One region of the Amycolatopsis orientalis genome, then DNA from elsewhere that is predicted to be linked to it. Evidence: predicted binding sites of a transcription regulator. Region 1 holds the regulator's gene; the other holds the start of a gene.
What was found. Region 1 encodes HspR, which represses chaperone genes until heat shock. Its sites were predicted from a motif close to ANNTTGAGTNNNNNNNACTCAANNT; they were not measured.
Positions count from the first base shown of each region.

Region 1 (11,148 bases):
TTGAAGAAGGCGCTGAAGCGGTGCCAGGCGATGCCCATGGTCATCGTGCGCGCGATGACGAACAGCCAGATCGTGGCGCTCATCAGCTTGACGAACGCGAACACCGACACCAGGTTCGGGCTGGCGGGCAGCAGCTCACCGATCGGATGCGAGACGAACGCGGCCCAGACCGGGGTCTCGTGGACGTTCAGCGCGGACTTCGCGGCGCGGACGCCGATGATGCCGATGCCCTCGATGAGCACGACGGCCTCGATGAAGTACGCCCACTTGAAGTTGGAGCCCTGGAAGCGGGACTGCCGGTCGGCGCGGCGCGGGTGGTTCTTCTGGCGGACCCAGATCAGCACCAGGATGCCGACGATGGTGCCGACCCCGAGCAGCTCCATGAGCAGCTGGAAGACCGACCAGTCGTCGAGGATGGGCCAGCCCCAGGTGGGAACGAACACCTCGCCGTACGCCTCGAACAGGGCGAGCGACCCGATCAGGAAGCCCCACATGACCAGCCAGTGCGCCGGGCCGACGCTCTTGACCTTGTTCATGCGGGTGTGCGCGGCGAATTCCTTGATCAAGGTCTTCATCCGCGGCATGAACGGCCCGTTGCGGGTCGAGTCCGGCTGACCGAGGCGGATCACCCGCACGAAGCGGGCGATGGTCGCGAAGAACATTCCCCAGGCGACGACGCCGAGCAGGACCGCGATCCCGCCGAGCGTCAGCTGTACAGCGCCCATCGTCGGGTGCCTTTCGTCCGAGTGAAGCGGTGTGGTGGTTCGGGCAGACTAATGCTTCTTACTGATGGGTAACCCACTGACCGCGCCCAAGTCCCACCGATGTGGTGTACACCTCTCTTTGTTTTAAGACGATCGTCCAGGTAGTTTTTGTCATATGGGTGCGTACCTTCTTCTCGCTTTGGCCATCGCCGCGGAGGTATCCGCGACGGTGTCGTTGAAACTCTCCGAAGGCTTCAGCAAGGTGGGCCCGTCGATCGTCGTGGTGGCCGGATACGCCATCGCGTTCGTCGCCCTCGCGTACGTTCTGAAGGCCGGCGTGCCGGTGAGCGTCGCTTACGCGATCTGGGCCGCGGCCGGTGTCGCGCTGGTGGCGGCCGTCGGCATCGTGTTCTTCAAGGAGCCGGTCAACCTCGCGGTGATCAGCGGGCTGGTACTGGTGATCGGCGGCGTCGTGTTGATCGAGGCAGGGAGCGCGCACTAAGTGAAGATCCAGGTCGACGGCCGGAAGGCGCGGGGCGAGAAGCGGCGCGAGGAGATCATCGCGGCCGCTCTGCGGGTGATCGAGCGGGACGGCGTCGCCGGGGTCACCCACCGGACGGTCGCCGCCGAGGCGGGCGTGCCGACAGCTTCGACGACGTATCACTTCTCCAGCCTCGACGACCTCCTGATCGCGACCCTCATCTCGTGCGCGAGGGATATGGCGACCGAGGTCTACTGGATGATCGACAGGGCCCGTTCCCGCGGCAGCCGCGGTGCCGAAGAGGTCGCCGGGCTGCTCGCCCAGGCGCTCGGCCCGCGCCGGGGCCGGACGATGGCGGAGTACGAGCTGTACCTGCTGGCCGCGCGGAAACCCGAACTGCGGCCCGCCGCGCGGCGCTGGCTGGACGTGCTGACCTCGATGGTCCGGCACGACGACGAGGTCGCGTTCCGGGTTTTCCTCGCCGGGATCGACGGCCTGCTGATCCAGGGCCTGATCGACGACGAGCCACCGTCCGCGGAGGAGCTGCGGCCGGTGGTGGATTACCTGCTGAAACCGCGTTGACCCGCCGGGTAACTTTCGGCTCATGAGGACTGTCGGCGCTTACGAACTGGATGACGACCCGGCACGGGTGGACCTCGACGCGGTGTGGAAGTTCCTCTCCACCGGCGCCTACTGGGGCAAGTGGCGCGATCGGGAGATGGTCGAGAAGGTCGTCAGGAACGCGTGGCGCGTCGTGGGCGCGTACGAGATTTCGAGTGGCCGTCTGGTCGGGTTCGCGCGGGCGTTCTCCGACACCATCGGCAGCGCCTACCTCGCGGACGTGTTCGTCGTCGAGGACGCGCGCGGTGCCGGGCTCGGCAAGGAGCTGGTGCGGGAGATGGTCGACAACGGGCCGGGTGCGGAGTTCCGGTGGATGCTGCACACCGCCGACGCGCACGAGCTGTACCGCCCGTTCGGCTTCGGGGATCCGGCGGACGGCCAGTACATGGAGCGGCCTCGGCCCGGTGGGCGGGTCTAGCGCGCTCGTGGGTGCCGGAGTGTCATAAGGGGTCCCCATAGGACGAATTTCGTCCTATGGGGACCCCTCATGACACTTGACCGGAAGAGCCCCCTCAGCCCTTGTTCTCGTGCAGGGCCGTAAGGGTCGCCCGCGCGATCGCGTGGCTGAAGAGGTTGAAGCCCAGGAAGGCAGGCGTAGCGTCTTCGCCGACTTCCAGCTTCTCGACGTCGACGGCGTGCACCGCGAAGATGTACCGGTGCGGTCCGTGTCCGGGCGGCGGGGCGGCCCCGAGGAACTGCTTCACGCCGCCGTCCCCCTTCAGGGTGATGGCGCCCTTCGGCAGGCCGGACCCGGCTTCGTCGCCGGCGTTCGCCGCGAGCGCTGTCACCGAGGCGGGGATGTTGAACACCGCCCAGTGCCAGAACCCGCTCGCCGTCGGGGCGTCCGGGTCGTAGCAGGTCACGGCGAAACTCTTGGTCTCCGCGGGGAAGCCCTCCCAGGACAGCTGCGGGGAGCGGTCCTCGCCGCCCGCGCCGAAGATCCCGGACAGCTGCGGCGTCGGCAGGAAGCCGCCTTCCTCGATGTCGTTGCTGCTCAAGGTGAAGGCAGGCAGATCGGGCAGGAAGTCGTACGGATCGGGTGCCTGCGGCATGCGTCCTCCTGATCGTGGAACCGATGACCCCGCCAGGTTATGACCCCGAGGACCCCGGTGCGGGATCAGGGACGAATCCGGGGGTTACCCCTATGTCCATCCCGGCGCGCGGGCCTTAGCGTCGAGACACACGAAAACCTGCTCTGGAGGGACTCAAGACCATGGCGCGCCCACTCCTCGCAATCGGAGGCATCGCCTTGATCGGCGTCGGTGTCCTCACCGGCCTCGGCTGGTGGTGGCCGTCCGACGCGGAGGCGACCGCCGAGCTGACCCAGTCGATCAAGAGTGTCCGCGTCGAGAATGACGAGGGCGCCGTGAAGATCACCACGGGTTCCGGTCCGGCGAAGGTCCACCAGGAGTTTTCATACCGCTGGAACAAGCCCGGTGACGCTTACCGCATGGACGGCGACGTCCTGGTCCTCGCCGGCTGTGGCACCAGCTGCGAGGTCGACTACGACGTGGTCGTCCCGGCGGGCATCCCGGTCACCGGAAAGGTCGACTCGGGCGCGGTGGAGATCGCCGGGATGTCCACTGTGGACATAACGGTCGATTCCGGGCGCGTCGAGGTCCGCGACGTCCCCGGCACGGTGAAGGTCAAGGCCGGCTCCGGTCGCGTCGAACTCAAGAACATCGGGCAGGACGTCGATGTCCACGCGAGTTCCGGGGCCATCAAGGGGGAACGGCTCGGCGGCAACGTCGAAGCGCGTGCCAACAGCGGCCGCATCGAACTCGAACTGATCAAGGGCTCCGACGTCACGGCCCGGAGCGACAGCGGTTCGATCGAGGTCACCGTGCCCTCGGGCGACTACAACGTCACCGGCACCACCGACAGCGGCCACCGCGAAATCGGCGTGAACCAGTCCGGTTCGGCTCCGCACAAGCTCGATCTCAACACCGACAGCGGAAGCGTCAAGGTCAACGCGGCCTGACGGACTTTATCGGGGGAAACACTTTCTCATGGGGAACAAGGAGAAGCGCGTCCTCGGCGCGCTCGCACTCGGCGCGCTGACGGCCTTCGGGATCGTCGGCTGCACAACCGAAAACCGCGAGACGCTGAGCGACGGCACACCCGTCACCGAGCAGATCACCGCGATCCGGGTCGACGTCCCGGTCGGCGGGGTCACGCTCCGGGTCGAGGACGGCGCACCGGTCTCGCTGCACCGCCAGGTCACCTACACCGGACGTCATCCCGGCAAGACGTACAGCGTCGAGAACGGCACGCTGGTACTCGGCGGCTGTAGCCAGTGCGGCGTGGACTACGAGGTCGTGGTCCCGCGTGAGCTGGCGATCTCCGGCGGGATCGGCACCGGGAAGATCACGCTCACCCGCGCGGCGTCGGTCGATCTGCACGGCGACGTCGGGGATCTCAAGGTACTGAGTTCCTCCGGGCCGGTGAACCTGCGCACCGGCACCGGCGACATCGAGGTCGGGCTCGCCAAACCCGGCGCGGTCACCGCGAACGCCGAGGTCGGCAAGATCACCGTCACCGTCCCGGACGGCGCGTACCAGGTCCGCGCGAAGTCGGAGGTCGGCGGCGTCGAGACCGGCGGCGTACGGCAGGACCAGGCGTCGCCGAACGTCCTGGACCTGACCGCGGGCACCGGCAAGGTCACGGTGAAGACCGCATGAAGACGCTCGCCGCGCTCACGGCGCTGACCCTGCTGCCGCTTTCCGCGATGCCCGCGTCCGCCGCGCCCGGGATCGACTGGAAACCTTGCGCGACCGAGTACGCGCCGACGCTGGAATGCGCGAAGCTCCAGGTGAGCGGCGTCTTCTCGATCGCGCTGGCGAAACTGCCCGCGACCGATCCCGCGCGCCGCGTCGGCTCCCTGCTGACGAACCCGGGCGGGCCGGGCGGCTCCGGGGTCACCGTCCTCAAGTACGGCGGTCAGGGGTTCGCGCTGGACAAGCCGGAAATGGCCGAGGTCCGGCAGCGGTTCGACGTCATCGGCTTCGACCCACGGGGTGTCGGGGCGAGCACCCCCGCGATCACCTGTGGTCCGGATCTGCACGACCCCGCGGTCAGCCGGTTCCCGAAGAGCCGTGCCGACTACGAAAAGCTCATCGCGCACAACCGCGTTTCCGGTGCCGAGTGTCTCAAGAGGACAGGACCGGGTTTGACCCATGTGGACACCTGGAGCGCCGCCGACGACATCGAGTCGATCCGGATCGCGCTGGGCGAGCCGAAGGTGAACTGGCTCGGCGTCTCCTACGGTTCCGAACTCGGCGCCGCCTACGCGGAGAAGTATCCGAAGCGGATCCGGGCGATGGTGCTCGACGGGGCCGTCGACCACTCCCGGCCGACGCGGCAGGCGGTCCTCGACGAGGCCATCGCGACCGAAGGCGCGCTCAACGACTTCGCGAAGTGGTGCACGACTTCGGACGAGTGCGTGCTTCGCGGCAAGGACGTCATCGCGACCTACGACGCCCTCATGCGGACGCCCGGCGGTGTCCCGTCGAAGCAACTCGGGCGGAACGTGACCGCCGAGGAGATGGCGTCGGGCCTGTACGGCTCGATCATCCTGCCGATGTTCTGGCCGGACTTGGCGAAGGCGGTCGAAGCCGCGAGGGCGGGGAACGCGGACGGGCTGCTGCCCTACGCGCAGCTGGACCCGTCGTACGGCGCGTACCGCGCGATCGGCTGCCACGACTTCGGCTCGCCCTTCACCTCCTACGCCGACATGAAGGCGATGCAGGGGCTGGTGAAGGCCCTCGCGCCGCACAGCTGGCGCTACTCCGAGTTCTGGGACATGGCGAGCGGCTGCGCGGGCTGGCCGGTGGCCTCCGCGTACCTGCCGCGGCCACAGCACGTGCGGGGCGCGGCGCCGATCCTCGTGGTCGGCGGCGAACACGATCCGGCGACGCCGCTGGTGTGGGCGAAGGGGCTCGCGCGGAACATCGAGAACTCGATGTTGCTGGTCGACGCCGGATACGGGCACACGGGGCTGCTCAACTCGGGCTGCGTGCGCACCGAAGAGGTGAAGTACCTGGTGAGCGGGGTCACACCGGCTCCGGGCACGGTCTGCCGGTAGGCCGGGAACAAGACGCCCGGGTCGCTCGTTGAGCCGGGTACAAGGTTGAGTGCAGGCGGCTCAAGTCCAGCTTGACGGAAGCCGCACCATCCCGATAGAACTTGCGTGGCGCCCACTCAAGGTGGGCGTGAACGTGCAGGTCACGAATAGCAGGAGGAACACACCATGGCGCGAGCGGTCGGCATCGACCTCGGCACGACCAACTCGGTCGTCGCTGTCCTTGAGGGCGGCGAGCCGACGGTCATCGCCAACTCGGAAGGTTCACGCACCACCCCGTCCATCGTCGCCTTCGCCAAGAACGGCGAAGTGCTGACAGGTCAGCCGGCGAAGAACCAGGCCGTGACGAACGTCGACCGGACCATCCGGTCGGTCAAGCGGCACATCGGTACCGACTGGAAGACCGAGATCGACGGCAAGGCCTACACCTCGCAGGAGATCAGCGCCCGGGTGCTGATGAAGCTCAAGCGCGACGCCGAGGCGTACCTGGGCGAGACCATCACCGACGCGGTCATCACCGTCCCGGCCTACTTCGAGGACGCGCAGCGGCAGGCCACCAAGGAGGCCGGGCAGATCGCCGGCCTGAACGTGCTCCGCATCGTCAACGAGCCCACCGCGGCGGCGCTGGCGTACGGCCTCGACAAGGGCGAGAAGGAACAGACCATCCTGGTCTTCGACCTCGGTGGCGGTACGTTCGACGTCTCGCTGCTGGAGATCGGCGAGGGCGTCGTCGAGGTCCGCGCGACCTCCGGTGACAACCACCTCGGTGGTGACGACTGGGACGAGCGCATCGTCACCTGGCTGGTCGACAAGTTCAAGTCGTCCAGCGGCATCGACCTGACCAAGGACAAGATGGCGCTCCAGCGCATCCGCGAGGCGGCGGAGAAGGCGAAGATCGAGCTGTCCAGCTCGAACTCCGCCAGCATCAACCTGCCGTACATCACCGTGGACGCGGACAAGAACCCGCTGTTCCTCGACGAGCAGCTCTCCCGCGCCGAGTTCCAGAAGATCACCTCGGACCTGCTGGACCGCACCAAGGCGCCGTTCAACAACGTCATCCGGGACGCCGGGATCGCCGTCGGCGACATCGACCACGTCGTGCTCGTCGGTGGTTCCACCCGGATGCCCGCCGTCGCCGAACTGGTCAAGGAGCTGACCGGCGGCCGCGAGCCGAACAAGGGCGTGAACCCGGACGAGGTCGTCGCGGTCGGCGCGGCGCTGCAGGCCGGTGTGCTCAAGGGTGAGGTCAAGGACGTCCTGCTGCTCGACGTGACCCCGCTTTCGCTGGGCATCGAGACCAAGGGCGGCGTGTTCACCAAGCTCATCGAGCGCAACACCACGATCCCGACCAAGCGTTCGGAGATCTTCTCCACCGCGGACGACAACCAGCCGTCGGTGCAGATCCAGGTGTTCCAGGGTGAGCGCGAGATCGCGGCGCACAACAAGAAGCTCGGCATGTTCGAGCTGACCGGCCTGCCGCCCGCCCCGCGTGGCGTGCCGCAGATCGAGGTCACCTTCGACATCGACGCCAACGGCATCGTGCACGTGACCGCGAAGGACCTCGGCACGAACAAGGAGCAGTCGATGACGATCACCGGTGGCTCCGCGCTGCCGAAGGACGACATCGAGCGCATGGTCAAGGACGCCGAGGCGCACGCCGAGGAGGACAAGAAGCGTCGCGAGGAAGCGGAGACCCGCAACCAGGCCGAGACGCTCGTCTACCAGACCGAGAAGTTCGTCAAGGACAACGAGGACAAGCTGCCCGACGAGCTCAAGGGCAAGGTGAAGACCGCGATCGACGAGGCCAACGAGGCGCTCAAGGGCACCGACTCGGCGAAGATCCGTGAGTCCATCGAGAAGCTGAACACCGCTTCGCAGGAACTCGGCACCGCGCTCTACGCCAACGCGGCCGGGAACGCCGCCGACGGTGCCGCCGCCGGTGAAGGCGCCACCGGTGCCGGTGCCGGTGCCGGTTCGCAGGCCAAGGCCGACGACGTGGTCGACGCCGAGATCGTCGAAGAGGACGAGAAGGACAAGAAGTGACCGAACGCTACGACGAAACCGAGGGCCGGGGCCCGGACGAACCGGTGGTCGTGCGGGACCGTCGGCGGATCGATCCGCTGACCGGTGAGGTCCGCCAGGCCGCCCCGGCGTCCGAGCCCCAGGACGGCCCGAAGCACGCCGCTCCGACCGAGGAGCCCGCGGCGCCCGAAGCGGCGCACGCGGGCCCCGGCCTCGGGGACTCCATTGTGGACGATTCGGTATCGGTGGCCACCGGTCTGGAGAAGGAGCTGGCGGAACGCACCGCGGACCTTCAGCGGCTCCAGGCGGAGTACGCCAACTACCGCAAGCGGGTCGACCGTGACCGCGAGCAGGTCGTCGCCGGCGCGAAGGCGTCGGTCGTCGGCGACCTGCTCCCGCTGCTCGACGACCTCGAGCGTGCGGAGCAGCACGGCGATCTGACGGGTGCCTTCAAGGCGGTCGGCGAGAAGCTGGTCGCCAGCCTGCAGCGGTCGGGACTCGAGCCGTTCGGCGCCGAGGGCGAAGCCTTCGACCCGAGCGTGCACGAAGCCGTCCAGCACAGCACCTCGCCGGACGTCGCGGGCCCGACGGTCACCACGGTCATGCGCCGCGGTTACCGCTTCGGCGAGCGCGTGCTCCGTGCCGCGCTGGTCGGGGTCACCGATCACGAACCGGGTGCGGCCCCCGCGGCCGCCCCCGCACCGGAGGCGCAGGCCACCCCGGTGGACCCGCCCGTCGGCGGCGAACTGCCGCTCGAGGGCGAACTTTTCGATGAGAACAACCGCTGATCGGCGAAACGGCGTGAAAGGAGGAGACGTTCGGTGAGTGCACGAGAATGGATCGGTAAGGACTTCTACCGTGAGCTGGGCGTCTCCTCCGATGCCACCCCGGACGAGATCAAGAAGGCCTATCGCAAGCTGGCCAAGGAGAACCACCCCGACGCCAACGCGGGCAACGCGGAGGCGGAGAAGAAGTTCAAGGCGGTCTCCGAGGCCTACGGCGTGCTTTCCGATACGTCCAAGCGCAAGGAGTACGACGAGGCCCGGCGTCTCTTCGGCTCCGGCGGTCCCGGCGGCTTCGGCTTCCCGGGTGGCGGCGGTGGCGCCGGCGGCTTCGACGTCGGCGACATCTTCGGCCAGGCCGGTCAGCAGCAGGGCGGCTTCGGCGGGCTCGGCGACATCCTCGGCGGCCTCTTCGGCCGTCGCGGCGCCGCCGGTGCCACGGCGAACCGGCCGCAGCGCGGCACGGACGTGGAGACCGACGTCCGGATCGACTTCACCGAGGCGGTCAAGGGCGCGACCCTGCCGCTGCGGCTGTCGAGCCCGGCGACGTGTTCCACCTGCGGCGGGAACGGCGCGAAACCGGGGACTTCCCCGCGGACGTGTTCGACCTGTCAGGGCAGCGGGCTGGTCAGCCGGAGCCAGGGCGCGTTCGCGTTCTCCGAGCCGTGCCGCGACTGCCGCGGCCGCGGCTCGATCATCGACGAGCCCTGCCCGGAATGCGCGGGCGAGGGCGTCAGCACCCGCACCCGCACGCTGACCGTGCGGATCCCGCCGGGCGTCGCCGACGACCAGCGGATCCGGCTCGCCGGCCAGGGTGAACCGGGCCGCGGGGGCGCGCAGCCGGGCGATCTGTACGTCCGCGTGCACGTCGCACCGCATCCGATCTTCGGGCGGCAGAACCTCGACCTGACGATCACCGTGCCGGTGTCGTTCACGGAACTGGCCCTCGGCGGCACGATCACCGTGCCGACCCTCGAAGGCAAGGTTTCGCTGAAGGTGCCGCAGGGCACGGCGAGTGGTCGCGTACTTCGCGTGCGCGGCAAGGGAATCGCGAAACGGGACGGCGCGCAGGGCGATCTGCTGGTCACCCTGCAGGCGGCCATTCCGTCCAAATTGGACGACAAGGCCCGTGAGGCCCTGGAGGCCTACGCGGACGCCATGGCCGAACACGACCCGCGACCGGAGATCACCGAACTTCTCGAAGGCAGGTGAGCAGGATGTTCGGCGGGCTGCCGCACGGTGCGGACGAAGACACCCCGGTGTTCGTCATCTCGGTGGCGGCGCAGCTTTCCGGCCTGCACGCGCAGACCCTCCGGTCCTACGACCGGCAGGGTCTCGTGTCGCCGGGCCGGACCTCCGGTGGCGGACGGCGCTACTCCATGCGGGACATCGCGTTGCTGCGCGAAGTGCAGCGACTGTCCCAAGAGGACGGTGTCAACCTCGCGGGCATCAAGCGGATCATCGAGCTGGAGAACCAGGTCGACGCGCTGCGGGACCGGATCGCCGAACTGACCGAGGAACTCGCGGCCGCGTACACCGCCGCCGAACAGACGGCCGCGGCCGTGCACGCCTCCTACCGCAAGGACCTCGTGCCCCTGCGGCAGCAGACCGCGCTGGTGGTCTGGAAGCCCAAACCACGCCTCCGCTGACCTCGCGAGAGTGTCATAAGGGGTCCCCATGGGACGAAATTTGTCCTATGGGGACCCCTCATGACACCACCACGGGAGGGGCTACTGGCCAGGGACCAGGGTCCGCAGCTGCTGGACCTCACCGGTGCGTGAGTCCATGATCCGCTGAGCCAGCGCCTTCGATTCCGGGTTCTTGCCGTCCTTCAGCTCGGTCCGCGCGAGCGCGACGCCGTTGTGCTGGTGCGCGACGAGGATGTCCACGAAGTCCAGGGTGAACTCCTTGCCGTCCTTTTTGGACAGCGCTTCGAGCAGACCCTTGTCCGTGAGCCCGTCGCCACCGTGGTGGTGATGCGCGTGCGGATCCATCGAGCCCGTCTCGGGTTTACCCCAGGACTTCAGCCAGTTCCGCATGTCGGAGCTCTCGGTCTGCTGCGTCGCCTCGATGGCGGCGGAGAGGTCCTTCAGCGGCTGTAGCTGCCCCTGTTTCGTGTGCACCAGCTTGACGATCTCGATGCCCTGACTGTTGTGGGCGATCATCATCTGCAGGAACATCACGTCGGCGTCGTTGTACTCCGCGGACGCCGGGGCGCCCGCCGCCGATTGGGGGACCGGGGAGAGCGGGGCACCGGCGGTGGTGGGTGAGCCATCACCGGTCCCGCAGCCCGCGAGGGCCACGAGACCGGCGACGAGAACGAGGGCGAGCTTCACTGACGCGTCCACAACGCCGGGGTGTTCGGCGGTTCCCAGCCCTGGATCGCGGTATGCGCCAGCTGGCAGCGGTAGCTCGCGCCGCCGTAGGTCACCGTGTCGCCGACCGCGTAGGCCGTCC
Region 1 covers NZ_CP016174.1:228,389-239,536, forward strand. Annotated here, with positions in the region: gene SD37_RS01075 ((Fe-S)-binding protein) at 1-725, opposite strand, end outside; gene SD37_RS01080 (DMT family transporter) at 880-1,206, shown strand; gene SD37_RS01085 (TetR/AcrR family transcriptional regulator) at 1,207-1,767, shown strand; gene SD37_RS01090 (GNAT family N-acetyltransferase) at 1,790-2,224, shown strand; gene SD37_RS01095 (YbhB/YbcL family Raf kinase inhibitor-like protein) at 2,319-2,858, opposite strand; gene SD37_RS01100 (DUF4097 family beta strand repeat-containing protein) at 3,020-3,787, shown strand; gene SD37_RS01105 (DUF4097 family beta strand repeat-containing protein) at 3,816-4,487, shown strand; gene SD37_RS01110 (alpha/beta hydrolase) at 4,484-5,890, shown strand; gene dnaK (molecular chaperone DnaK) at 6,056-7,930, shown strand; gene grpE (nucleotide exchange factor GrpE) at 7,927-8,697, shown strand; gene dnaJ (molecular chaperone DnaJ) at 8,731-9,903, shown strand; gene SD37_RS01130 (heat shock protein transcriptional repressor HspR) at 9,909-10,340, shown strand; gene SD37_RS01135 (DUF305 domain-containing protein) at 10,422-11,027, opposite strand; gene SD37_RS01140 (lytic polysaccharide monooxygenase) at 11,024-11,148, opposite strand, start outside.

Region 2 (11,148 bases), 990 kb from region 1:
CCAGCGACGATGACACGGCACCGGTGGCGCCGACCGGGGTCGACACCGAAAAGCCGTCCGCGGCGAGGATCTACGACTGGTATCTCGGCGGGACCCACAACTGGGCTGTCGATCGCGAGTTCGCCCGCAAGCTGGAACGACAGTGGCGATGGGTCAAACCGGGGGCGCGGCACAACCGTGAGTTCATGAACCGCGTCGTGCGTGCGGCGCTGGCGGCGGGGATCCGGCAGTTCATCGATCTGGGCTCCGGTGTCCCGACGGCCGGGAACGTGCACGAGATCGTCCAGGAGGAACTGGAGCCGGGCGATACGGCGAAGGTCGTGTACGTCGACTACGAGCCGGTGGCGGTGGCGCACGCGGAACTGATCCTCGAACGGCACGAGGCGACCGACTGGGCCGGGATCATCCAGGCGGACATGCGGCGGCCGAAGGACGTCCTCGGGCATCCGGAGACGCGGCGGCTGATCGATTTCGACCAGCCGATGTGCCTGATGCTGATGGCGGTGCTGCATTTCGCCGGACCGCACGACGATCCGCCCGCGCTGGTCGCGACCTACCGGAACGCGCTGGCGCCGGGGAGCTGGCTGGGGCTGTCGCATATGAGCTTCGGTGGCCAGACCGGCGAGGACGCCGACGGGCTCCAGTGGATGGTCGAGCAGTACCGGAAGACGAGCAACCCCGTGTGGATGCGGGACCGCGAAGAGATCGAGCCCCTCTTCGGGGACTGGCCGCTGCTGGAACCCGGCATCGTGCACCTGCCCGACTGGCGGCCCGTCCGCGAACTCCGGCGGGACGAGGAAGGTGCCCGCCCGTTCGCCTGGTGCGGGGTCGCCACGCACCCCTGACGTCCGACCTCTGCCCTGGTCGCGTCGCCTTTAGCGGGCTAACCGTGCCGCGTTGGGGCGCAGACATCGGAGGAGTGGGCACCCGGCAGCCCCTGGGGTCATTTTCGGGGCGCCCTGTGTCCGGGGGCACCCACAGGATGCGCCCGGTGGCTCCGTAGCCCTCCGATCTCTGCCCCCGTCACGTCGCCTTTAGCGGGCTAACTGCGCCGCGTTGGGGAGCAGAGGTAGGAGGGGTGGATGATCGCTGACGGCGAACGCGGAAAGGAAACAAACGGGTCGACCGGAGAGTTGAGCTAGGCAGACTCAACTAACCGAGGAGTGCACAGATGACCGACAACCGCCTCCTGCCCGTCCTCCCGCTCGATGACGACGTCGTGCTGCCGGGCATGATCGTCCCGCTCGACCTCGCCGACACGGAGACGCGGGCCGCGGTGGAGTCCGCCCAGGCCAACACGCCTGCCCAGGCGTCCTTCCCGGGGATCCGCTCCAGCGCCACGGCCAAGGCCGAGGTGCTGATCGTCCCCCGCGTCCACGGCGAGTACGCCGAACTCGGCACCATCGCGACCGTCGAGCGCATCGGCCGCGTCCCCGGCGGCAAGACCGCCGTGCTGCTGCGCGGCACCCGCCGCGCCGTCGTCGGCCGCATCGCCGACGGCCCCGGCGCCGCGCGCTGGGTCCACGCCGAGGTCGCCGCCGAGACCACCGACGACAACTCCGCGAAGCTCGCGTCCGAGTACAAGAGCGTCGTCATCGCGATCCTCCAGCAGCGCGGCGGCTGGCAGATGATCGACGCCGTGCAGGAGGTCGAGGATCCGTCCGCGCTCGCCGACCTCGCGGGCAACTCGTCGTACCTGAGCACCGAGCAGAAGCTCGAACTGCTCTCCACGCTCGACGTTTCGACCAGGCTCGAAAAAGCGCTCGAATGGAGCCGCGAGCAGCTGGCGGAACTCGAGGTCACCGACACCATCCGCAAGGACGTCCAGGAGGGCATGGAGAAGCAGCAGAAGGAGTTCCTGCTGCGCCGCCAGCTCGAAGCGATCCGCAAGGAGCTGGGCGAACTCGACGGCACCGCGAACGACGACGACTACCGCGCCAGGGTCGAGGCCGCCGAACTGCCGGACGCCGTCAAGAAAGCCGCACTGTCCGAAGTGGACAAATTGGAGCGGACGTCGGACCAGTCCCCCGAGGGCGGCTGGATCCGCACCTGGCTGGACACCGTCCTCGAACTGCCGTGGAACGAGCGCACCACCGACGTCCACGACATCGCCGCCGCGCGGGAAATCCTCGACGCCGACCACGCTGGTCTCGACGACGTGAAGGAACGCATCATCGAGTACCTGGCCGTGCGCAAGCGCCGAGCGGAGTCCGGTCTCGGCCCGGTCGGCGGCCGCCGTTCGGGTGCGGTGCTCGCGCTCGCCGGTCCTCCCGGGGTCGGCAAGACCTCGCTCGGCGAGTCCGTGGCGAAGGCGATGGGCCGCAAGTTCGTCCGCGTCGCGCTCGGCGGCATCCGGGACGAGGCCGAGATCCGCGGGCACCGCCGCACCTACGTCGGCGCGCTGCCCGGCCGGATCGTCCGCGCCATCAAGGAAGCGGGCTCGATGAACCCGGTCGTGCTGCTCGACGAGATCGACAAGGTCGGCGCCGACTACCGCGGCGACCCGACGGCCGCCCTGCTGGAGGTGCTGGACCCGGAGCAGAACCACACGTTCCGCGACCACTACCTGGAGGTCGAACTCGACCTCTCCGACGTCGTGTTCCTCGCGACGGCGAACGCGCTCGAAACCATCCCCGGCCCGCTGCTGGACCGGATGGAGCTGGTCACCCTCGACGGCTACACCGAGCACGAGAAGGTCACCATCGCCCGCGACCACCTGCTCCCCCGCGAGCTGGACCGCGCCGGTCTCGGCAAGGAAGACGTCAAGCTGACCGACGACGCCTTCAGCCGCATCGCCGCCGAGTACACGCGGGAAGCCGGGGTGCGCAACGCGAACCGGACCATCGCGAAGGTGCTGCGGAAGGTGGCGACCAAGGTCGCGCTGGACGAGGTCGAGCTGCCGCTGACCATCGACGCCGACGGGCTCGAGACCTACCTCGGCCGCCCGAGGCACCTGCCGGAGTCGTCGCTGCCCGCGTCGACCCAGCGGACGTCGACCCCGGGAGTGGCGACCGGGCTGGCGGTGACCGGCGCCGGTGGTGACGTCCTCTACATCGAGGCGTCGCTGGCGGATCCGGAGTCCGGCGCGACCGGGCTGCAGCTGACCGGCCAGCTGGGCGAGGTGATGAAGGAGTCGGTGCAGATCGCGCTGTCGTACCTGCGCTCGCACGGCGCCGAACTGGAACTGCCGGTCGGCGACCTGAAGGAACGCGGCATCCACGTGCACGTCCCGGCGGGCGCGGTGCCCAAGGACGGGCCGAGCGCGGGGATCACGATGACGACCGCGCTGGCGTCCCTGCTTTCGGGCCGGGTCGTGAAATCGGACGTCGCGATGACCGGTGAGGTGTCGCTGACCGGGCGCGTGCTGCCCATCGGCGGGGTCAAGCAGAAGCTGCTGGCCGCGCACCGGGCCGGGATGAAGACGGTGATCATCCCGCAGCGCAACGAGCCGGATCTCGACGACGTCCCGGCCGAAGTGCTGGCACAGCTGGACGTCCACGCCGTGGCGAACGTCCGCGACGTGCTGGACCTCGCGCTGACCCCGGCGTCCACCCCGGTCGCCCAGGCGGCGTAACGCATCTTGCTCCGGCGGCGGACCGGCTCGCGGTCCGCCGCCGAAGTATGTCGGGAATTCACCTACCGGCCCCCTTCCACCCGTAACCTCCGATCCGCTCCTTCCCGCACCACCACATCAGCGGTTTCTTGGAGGCACGAGTGAAGCGACGGAATTTCCTGCGCGCGGCCGTGATCGGCGCCGGTGTCACGGCGTTCGGCAACAGGCTTTCGGGGGCGGCACTGGCGGCGCCCGCGCAGAACGGACCCAGCCCGTACGGCGCGCTCCAGGCGGCCGACGCGAACGGGATCCAGCTGCCCGCGGGATTCACCAGCCGCGTCATCGCGCGCTCCGGCCGTCAGGTCGCGAGCACCGGCTACACCTGGCACAGCGCGCCCGACGGCGGCGCGGTGTTCGCCGACGGCAGCGGCTGGATCTACGTGTCGAACTCGGAGATCACCCCCGGCGGCGGTGCCAGCGCGGTCAAATTCGACGCGAGCGGGAACATCACCGGCGCCCACCGCATCCTGGCGAATACGCGCCAGAACTGCGCAGGCGGCAAAACCCCTTGGAACACTTGGCTTTCCTGTGAGGAGATCGACCTCGGCTTCGTCTACGAATGCCAGCCGGGCGGGCCTGCCACGGCCGCGGTCCAGCGGCCCGCGATGGGGAGGTTCAAGCACGAAGCCGCCGCGGCCGACCCGGTGCGCAAGGTCGTCTACCTGACCGAGGACGTCACGGACGGCTGCTTCTACCGGTTCGTCCCGACGACCTGGGGCGACCTCTCCGCCGGGACGCTCCAGGTGCTGAAGGCCGGCACGGCGACGTCCGGCAGCTTCACCTGGGCGAACGTGCCCGACCCCGACGGCTCCCCCACCGCCACGCGCAACCAGGTGTCCGGTGCGAAGCGGTTCACCGGCGGCGAGGGGCTGCATTACGCCAACGACACCGCCTGGTTCACGACCAAGGGCGACAACCGGGTCTGGCAGCTCAACCTGACGAACAGCACCTACGAACTGGCCTACGACGACTCGCTGGTCAGCCCGGGTTCGGCGCCGCTGACCGGGGTCGACAACGTCACCGGCACCTCGTCGGGCGACCTGTTCGTCGCCGAGGACGGCGGCAACATGGAGATCTGCATCATCACGCCGGACGACATCGTGGCGCCGTTCCTGCGGATCACCGGCCAGAGCTCGTCGGAGATCTGCGGTCCCGCGTTCACCCCGGCGGGCGACCGGCTGTACTTCTCGTCGCAGCGCGGGACTTCCGGGTCCTCCTCGGGTGGGATCACCTACGAGGTCACCGGTCCCTTCCGCTCCTGATCCCGCGTGAAGGCCCCCTTCCCTCGGCTCAGCCGAGGGAAGGGGGCCTTCACGTGCGTTCGTCAGGCGTCGGTGCGCGACTTCTCGCGAAGCCGCGTGACGACGAAGAGCGCGAGCGCCACCACGACGGCCGCGATCACGAAGTACTGGAAGAACCCGGCGTACTCCTCGACGAGGTGCCAGCTCTCCCCCAGCCCGTACCCGGCCAGCACGAACGCCGTGTTCCAGATCAGGCTGCCCAGTGTCGTCAGGGTCAGGAAGCGCCAGAACGGCATCCGCTCGATCCCGGCGGGCAGGGAGATGAGGCTGCGGAAGATCGGCACCATCCGGCCGAAGAACACCGCCTTGGCGCCGTGTTTCTGGAACCAGGCCTCGGTCTTGTCGAAGTCGGACGTCTTGACCAGCGGGATCTTCGCCATCCAGCGGCGCGTGCGGTCACGGCCGAGCAGCAGACCGAGGTAGTACACGATGATCGCGCCGGCGACCGAGCCGAAGGTCGTCCACACCAGGGCTTCCACCAGGCTGAACGTGCCCTGGCTGGCGGAGAACCCGGCGAGCGGCAGCACCAGTTCGCTGGGGATCGGCGGGAAAAGGTTGTCCAGTCCGACGATGATCGCCGCCCCCGGCCCACCCAGTGCGTCCATCAGTGAGACTGCCCAGCCGGCGAGGCCGCTCATCGGTTCGTTGGCGGCTTCGGCGAGGAGGAGGTTCATGGCGGCCTTTCATGGTCGTCTGCAGGTGCCAACGAACGTACGAATTGCCCGGGTTCCGCACCCTGCGGTGAAGCGGCACAGATCACTGCGGAAAACCGCAATCCCGATCTTCGGCTACCCCGCTAACCTGGCGTTATGCCTGTTCCGGCCGCTACGCGCCGCCATCTGCGCAAGCTGCTCCGCGGCACGCTGGGCCTGGCGATCGGCGCCACGACAGCGTTCGCCGAGTTCTTCTACGTCCTCTTCGGCGGCATCGCGCTCGCGATCCCCGCACTGCGCCGCCCCGTCTTCGCGGGTGCCCGCGCACTGTCCGAAGTGGAGCGACGGCGGCTGGAGAAGTACTTCGGCGCCGAGAACGCGACGGACCACACCGGACGCCGTGCGATGGCCTACCTCGTCCCGCGCTGTGTCGTGGGCCTGCTCGGCGCCGGGATCCTCATCCTGACCCTGCTGGGCGCCGCCTCCGGCGTGATCGTGATCCACCAGCTGCTCAACGGCGAGTCGCCCGGCGGCGGGGCGCCCGCGGACTGGTACGACTTCGTCACCACCACGCTGTTCGGCGCGCTGCTCGTCTTCCTTGCCGTGCAAGGACTCGTCGGCATCGCCACCTTGGATCGCAAGCTGGCCCGGCGCTTTCTCGGCCCCAGCAAGAAGGAACAGTTGCGCCGCCGGGTTTCCGAGCTGGCCACCAGCCGCGCCGAGGTGGTCGAAGCGGTCAACGACGAACGCCGCCGGATCGAGCGGGACCTGCACGACGGCGTCCAGCAGCGGCTCGTGGCGCTCGGCATGCTGCTCGGCCGGGCCCGGCGCGCCGCCGATCCGGACCACGCGTCGGAGCTGCTGCGGCAGGCGCACGAGGAGTCCCAGCGCGCTCTGAACGATCTGCGCGAGGTCTCGTGGCGGGTGTACCCGATCGCGTTGGACACCGATGGGCTGCATCCCGCGCTGGAGGCACTCGCGGAACGCTCGGGCGTGCCGGTCCACCTGCGGGTCGACCTGCCGGAACGGCCGGCGGCGGCCATCGAGACCGTCGTCTACTTCGTCGCCTCCGAAGCGGTCACCAATACGATCAAGCACGCCGCGGCGACGCGGATCGACATCGAGGCCGAGCGGGACGGGGACAGCGTGCGGGTGCGGATCACCGATGACGGCACCGGCGGGGCGAGGGAGTCCGGCGGCGGCCTCTCCGGCCTCGCGCGGCGGGTCGCGGCGGCGGACGGAGAGTTCACCGTGGACAGTCCGCCCGGCGGGCCGACCGTCGTGACGGCGGTGCTGCCGTGCGCGTGATCCTGGCCGAGGACTCGATCTTGCTGCGGGAAGGCCTGGTCCGGCTGTTGATCGAGGAGGGGCATGACGTCGTGGCGTCGGTCGGCGACGGCGAGGCGCTCGTCTCGACGACCGCCGCGTACCGGCCCGACGTGGTCGTCACCGACGTCCGCATGCCGCCGACCCACACCGACGAGGGCCTGCGCGCGGCACTCGAAATCCGGAACCGCTGGCCGGAGATCGGCGTCCTGGTGCTGTCGCAGTATGTCGAGAAACGCTACGCCGCCGAGCTGATCACCGGCGACGGTGAACGCGTGGGCTATCTGCTGAAGGACAGGGTCGCCCAGGTGGGCGAATTCCTGGACGCGCTCGACCGGGTCGCCGCGGGCGGGGCGGCGTTCGATCCGGAGGTGGTGCGACGGCTGCTCGCGCGGACCACGCACACCGATCCGCTCGCGAAGCTGACCGCTCGCGAGCGGGAAGTGCTGGAGAAAATGGCGCAGGGCCACACGAACGCCGGGATCGCCGAATCGCTGTACGTGTCGCAGAGCGCCGTCGAGAAGCACGTGAACGCGATCTTCGACAAGCTCGGCCTGGCCAACACCGCCGGCTACAGCCGCCGTGTCCTGGCGATCCTGCGTTATCTGGGCTCCTGACCCCGACTTGACAGGCAAGTGACGGCTTGCCTATAACTGATCCGTGGACGCCGACCCCGACCTGTTCAAGGCCCTCGGCGACGCGACACGACGCGTCATCCTGGACGAACTGACCGAAAAGGACGGTCAGACGCTGTTCGAGATCTGCGGACGGCTGACCATGAAGCACGGGCTGGCCTCCTCGCGCCAGGCCATTTCGCAGCACCTCGCGATGCTCGAACAAGCGGGCCTGGTGCGCACCCGGCGGCAGGGCCGCTACAAGTTCCACCACATCGACACGAGCCCGCTGCGTTCGATCGCCGAGCGGTGGCCCCTCGACCGAGAGGAACCGAACCCATGATCCGCGTCAACCTCACCAGCGTCTTCGTCGACGACCAGGCCAAGGCGCTCGCCTTCTACACCGAGAAACTGGGGTTCCGCAAGAAGAACGACGTGCCCACCGGCGACGCCCGGTGGCTCACCGTGGTCTCCCCCGCCGATCCGGACGGCGTCGAACTGCTCCTGGAGCCGGACGGCCACCCGGCGGCCGGCCCGTTCAAGAAGGCGCTGGTCAGCGACGGCATCCCGTTCACGCAGTTCGCCGTCGACGACGTGTACGCCGAGGTCGAGCGACTCAAGGGACTGGGCGTCGAGTTCACCCAAGACGCCGTCGACATGGGCCCCGTCGTCACCGCCGTCTTCGACGACACCTGCGGCAACCTGATCCAGCTCGCCGCGATGAAGTAGGCGAACGGCACGAAAAACGGGGTTTTGTCCACTGTGGACCAAACCCCGTTTCGATGTTTCCTTACTGCTGAACCCATTCCACGAGTTCCACGCAGACCCCGTTCGGATCGGTGACCATGAAGAGGCGTTCACCCCACGGTTCTTCCCGCAGCGGCAAGGTGATCTCGACCCCCTCGTCGCGCAGGCGCTTCTCCTCGGCTTCGAGGTTCTCGACCGTGAAGGCCACGATCACGCCGGACGCGCGCTGCTGCCGCAGGTTCTCCGGCAGGACCTCGATCCCCGCCTGGAGCAGCACGATGGACAGTTTCGCGGTTTCGTGCCCGAGGGAGACGAACCCCTCCGCGGCCATCTGTTCGGTGAAACCGAAGTGCTCGGTGAAGAAGCGGCTGGAGGCGGCGACGTCGCCGACGGTCAGCGAGACGGTGGAAGCAAGGACGTTCATGGGCGAATCCCTTCGTTCGGCAGTGGTTTCGAGAGGAGCTGATCGGTCAGTACGACCGGCGGCGCGGAACGCCGATCGAGCGGCGCACGGGCATCAAGCGGCCGGGGAACGGCTGCTGATGACGGCGGTCGTTCCGCCGGGCCTGGGCGCGGTTGGTGCCGTCATTGCCTTGGGGGATTCGAGCAGTCAAGGAGCCTCTTCTCTCTCAGTCGGTAGTACGGACGTAAGTTTACATCCGGACTATCGTAAGTCAAGGATATTTTTGCGTCGGTGGTAAAGTTCGCTCATGACCAGTGCGGATGTGGGCCTACGGGAGCTCAAGAAGCAGGAGACGCGGCAGCTGATCTCCGACCACGCGACGGCCCTCTTCATCGAGAAGGGCTTCGAGGAGACGACGATCGCCGAGATCGCCGCGGCGGCGAGGGTCGCGAAGAAGACCGTCACCAACTACTTCGCTCGCAAAGAGGATCTGGCCCTCGACCAGCACGAAGAGTTCACGAACGGGCTGGCGAACGCGGTCGCCGCCAGGGAGGCCGGTGAGTCGGCGCTCGCCGCGCTACGGCGCACCTTCCTGGACGCGGTGGCGGCGCACTCGCCCGTGATCGGCTTCACCGGGCCGGCCTTCGCGAAGATGGTGCTGGAAAGCCCGACCCTGACCGCGCGACTGCGGGAGCTGCACGAGCTGCGGGAGGCGGCGCTCGCCGACCTCCTCGCGACCGAGACCGGCGCCGCCGCGGACGACGTCACCCCGGTCATGGCGGCCGCCGAACTCAACGCGATCGACCGTGTCCTCTTCCGCGAGGTCCTGCGGCGCTCGCACGCCGGCGAGAACAACGACGAGATCGCCGAGGCGCTGACGAAAGCGGCCAAGCGGGCTTTCGAGCTGCTGGAACCCGCTTTCGGCGACTACGCGATCCGGGAGTAGAGGAGCATGTCCCGCGCGGTCCCGCCGATCTCCTGGTGGGCGGGCAGCAGTCCGGCGTTCCGGTAGCCCGCCTTCTCGGCCGCCCGAATCGAGCCGCGGTTCCACGGTTCGATGTACAGCTCGATCCGCTCCACACCCGGCACCGTCCAGGCGAACCCGGTGATCGCCTTGAGCGCGTCGGAGGCGAAACCGCGGCGCCGATGCGCGGGCGAGACCGAATAGCCCACGATCCCGATTCCCTCGGACAGTTTCCGCAGCCAGAGCCCGATGGTGCCCACGCCGGTCCCCCGCACGTCGATCACGAACGGGAACCCCCGGCCTTCCGCGTGGCGGCTCTGCTGGCGCCGCACCCAGTCTTCGGCTTCTCGCCGGGTCGGCTTCGCGGGAAGGCTGCCGATGAGCGGCACGTACGGGTCTTCGCCGAGTTCGAGCGCCAGTCGGACGTCGGCTTCGGTGAACTCACGGAGGACGACGGCTCCGTGCGCCGGTGGCGTGCCCGGCCAGGGCGGGGGCTCGGTCATCGGCCCATTCTTGTCGGACCCCGGCGCTACCGTCGCACGATGCGAAAGCTGGTCGTCACGGAGAACAGCACCATCGACGGCGTCGTCGAGCTGGCGGGCGGCTGGTTCAGCCCTGGTGACACCGACCCGGACGTCGACAGGTCGGACGTCCTGGGCGCGCTCGAACAGCAGCGGAACGCCGCGGACGCGCTGCTGCTCGGTCGCGCCAGCTTCGAGGACATGCGCGGCTATTGGCCGAAACGGACAGACGACACGACGGGCATTTCGGCTTATCTCGACTCAGTGAACAAGTACGTGGTCTCCAGCACCCTGACCGAACCGGCTTGGGAGAACACGACGGTCCTTTCCGGCAGTCTGCGCACGGAGATCGAGGCGCTGAAGGCGGCGGACGGCAAGGACATCGTGACGACGGGCAGCATCTCGCTGGTGCGGTCGCTCATCGCCGAGGGGCTCGTCGACGAGTACCGGTTGTTCGTCTACCCCGTGGTGGCCGGGAAAGGCCGTCGGCTGTTCGACGGCGCGACCGGCGTCCCCAAGCTGCGCCTGGTGGAGGAGCGGGCGTTCACGTCGGGCATCGTGCTGCTGCGCTACCGGGCCACGGCCGGCTGGCTCCCGGATCGCGGCTTCACCGGGTCGGGTGCACCGACGGCTCGGTAGGGTCGTCGTACTCCGGCGTAGCGACCGGAGGACGACGGAGGTGGCGATCATGGTCGACGCGTCGAAGTTCACGGCCGAGGTGTTCGCCCGCGCGGCCGCGCGGCCCGACGCGCCGCCGCGGTTGAGCAGGGCGGCGGACTGCGTCCTGGAGGGCAAGTTCAGCTGGGCGGAGGTCGCCGCCGGGACCTGCACGCATCCGCTCGCGCAGGCGCTGTTCACGCCGAAGGCCCAGGAGAAGTTGTGGCCGCTGCTGGCCGAGGTCGCCGCGGACCTCAAGCCCGCGCCCGCTGAACCCAAGAAGCGCGCCCGCGCGTCCGAAGCGCCTCCGGCGGACGACGAGGACTTCAGCCAGCTCACCTACCTCGAA
Region 2 covers NZ_CP016174.1:8,726,658-8,737,805, forward strand. Annotated here, with positions in the region: gene SD37_RS38135 (SAM-dependent methyltransferase) at 1-845, shown strand, start outside; gene lon (endopeptidase La) at 1,172-3,574, shown strand; gene SD37_RS38145 (alkaline phosphatase PhoX) at 3,715-4,875, shown strand; gene SD37_RS38150 (DedA family protein) at 4,938-5,588, opposite strand; gene SD37_RS38155 (sensor histidine kinase) at 5,724-6,875, shown strand; gene SD37_RS38160 (response regulator) at 6,866-7,510, shown strand; gene SD37_RS38165 (ArsR/SmtB family transcription factor) at 7,554-7,850, shown strand; gene SD37_RS38170 (VOC family protein) at 7,847-8,236, shown strand; gene SD37_RS38175 (VOC family protein) at 8,298-8,678, opposite strand; gene SD37_RS43325 (hypothetical protein) at 8,725-8,868, opposite strand; gene SD37_RS38180 (TetR/AcrR family transcriptional regulator) at 8,965-9,603, shown strand; gene SD37_RS38185 (GNAT family N-acetyltransferase) at 9,585-10,124, opposite strand; gene SD37_RS38190 (dihydrofolate reductase family protein) at 10,164-10,781, shown strand; gene SD37_RS38195 (hypothetical protein) at 10,831-11,148, shown strand, end outside.
Region 2: the regulator HspR is predicted to act here: its motif matches at 1,131-1,155, upstream of lon (endopeptidase La).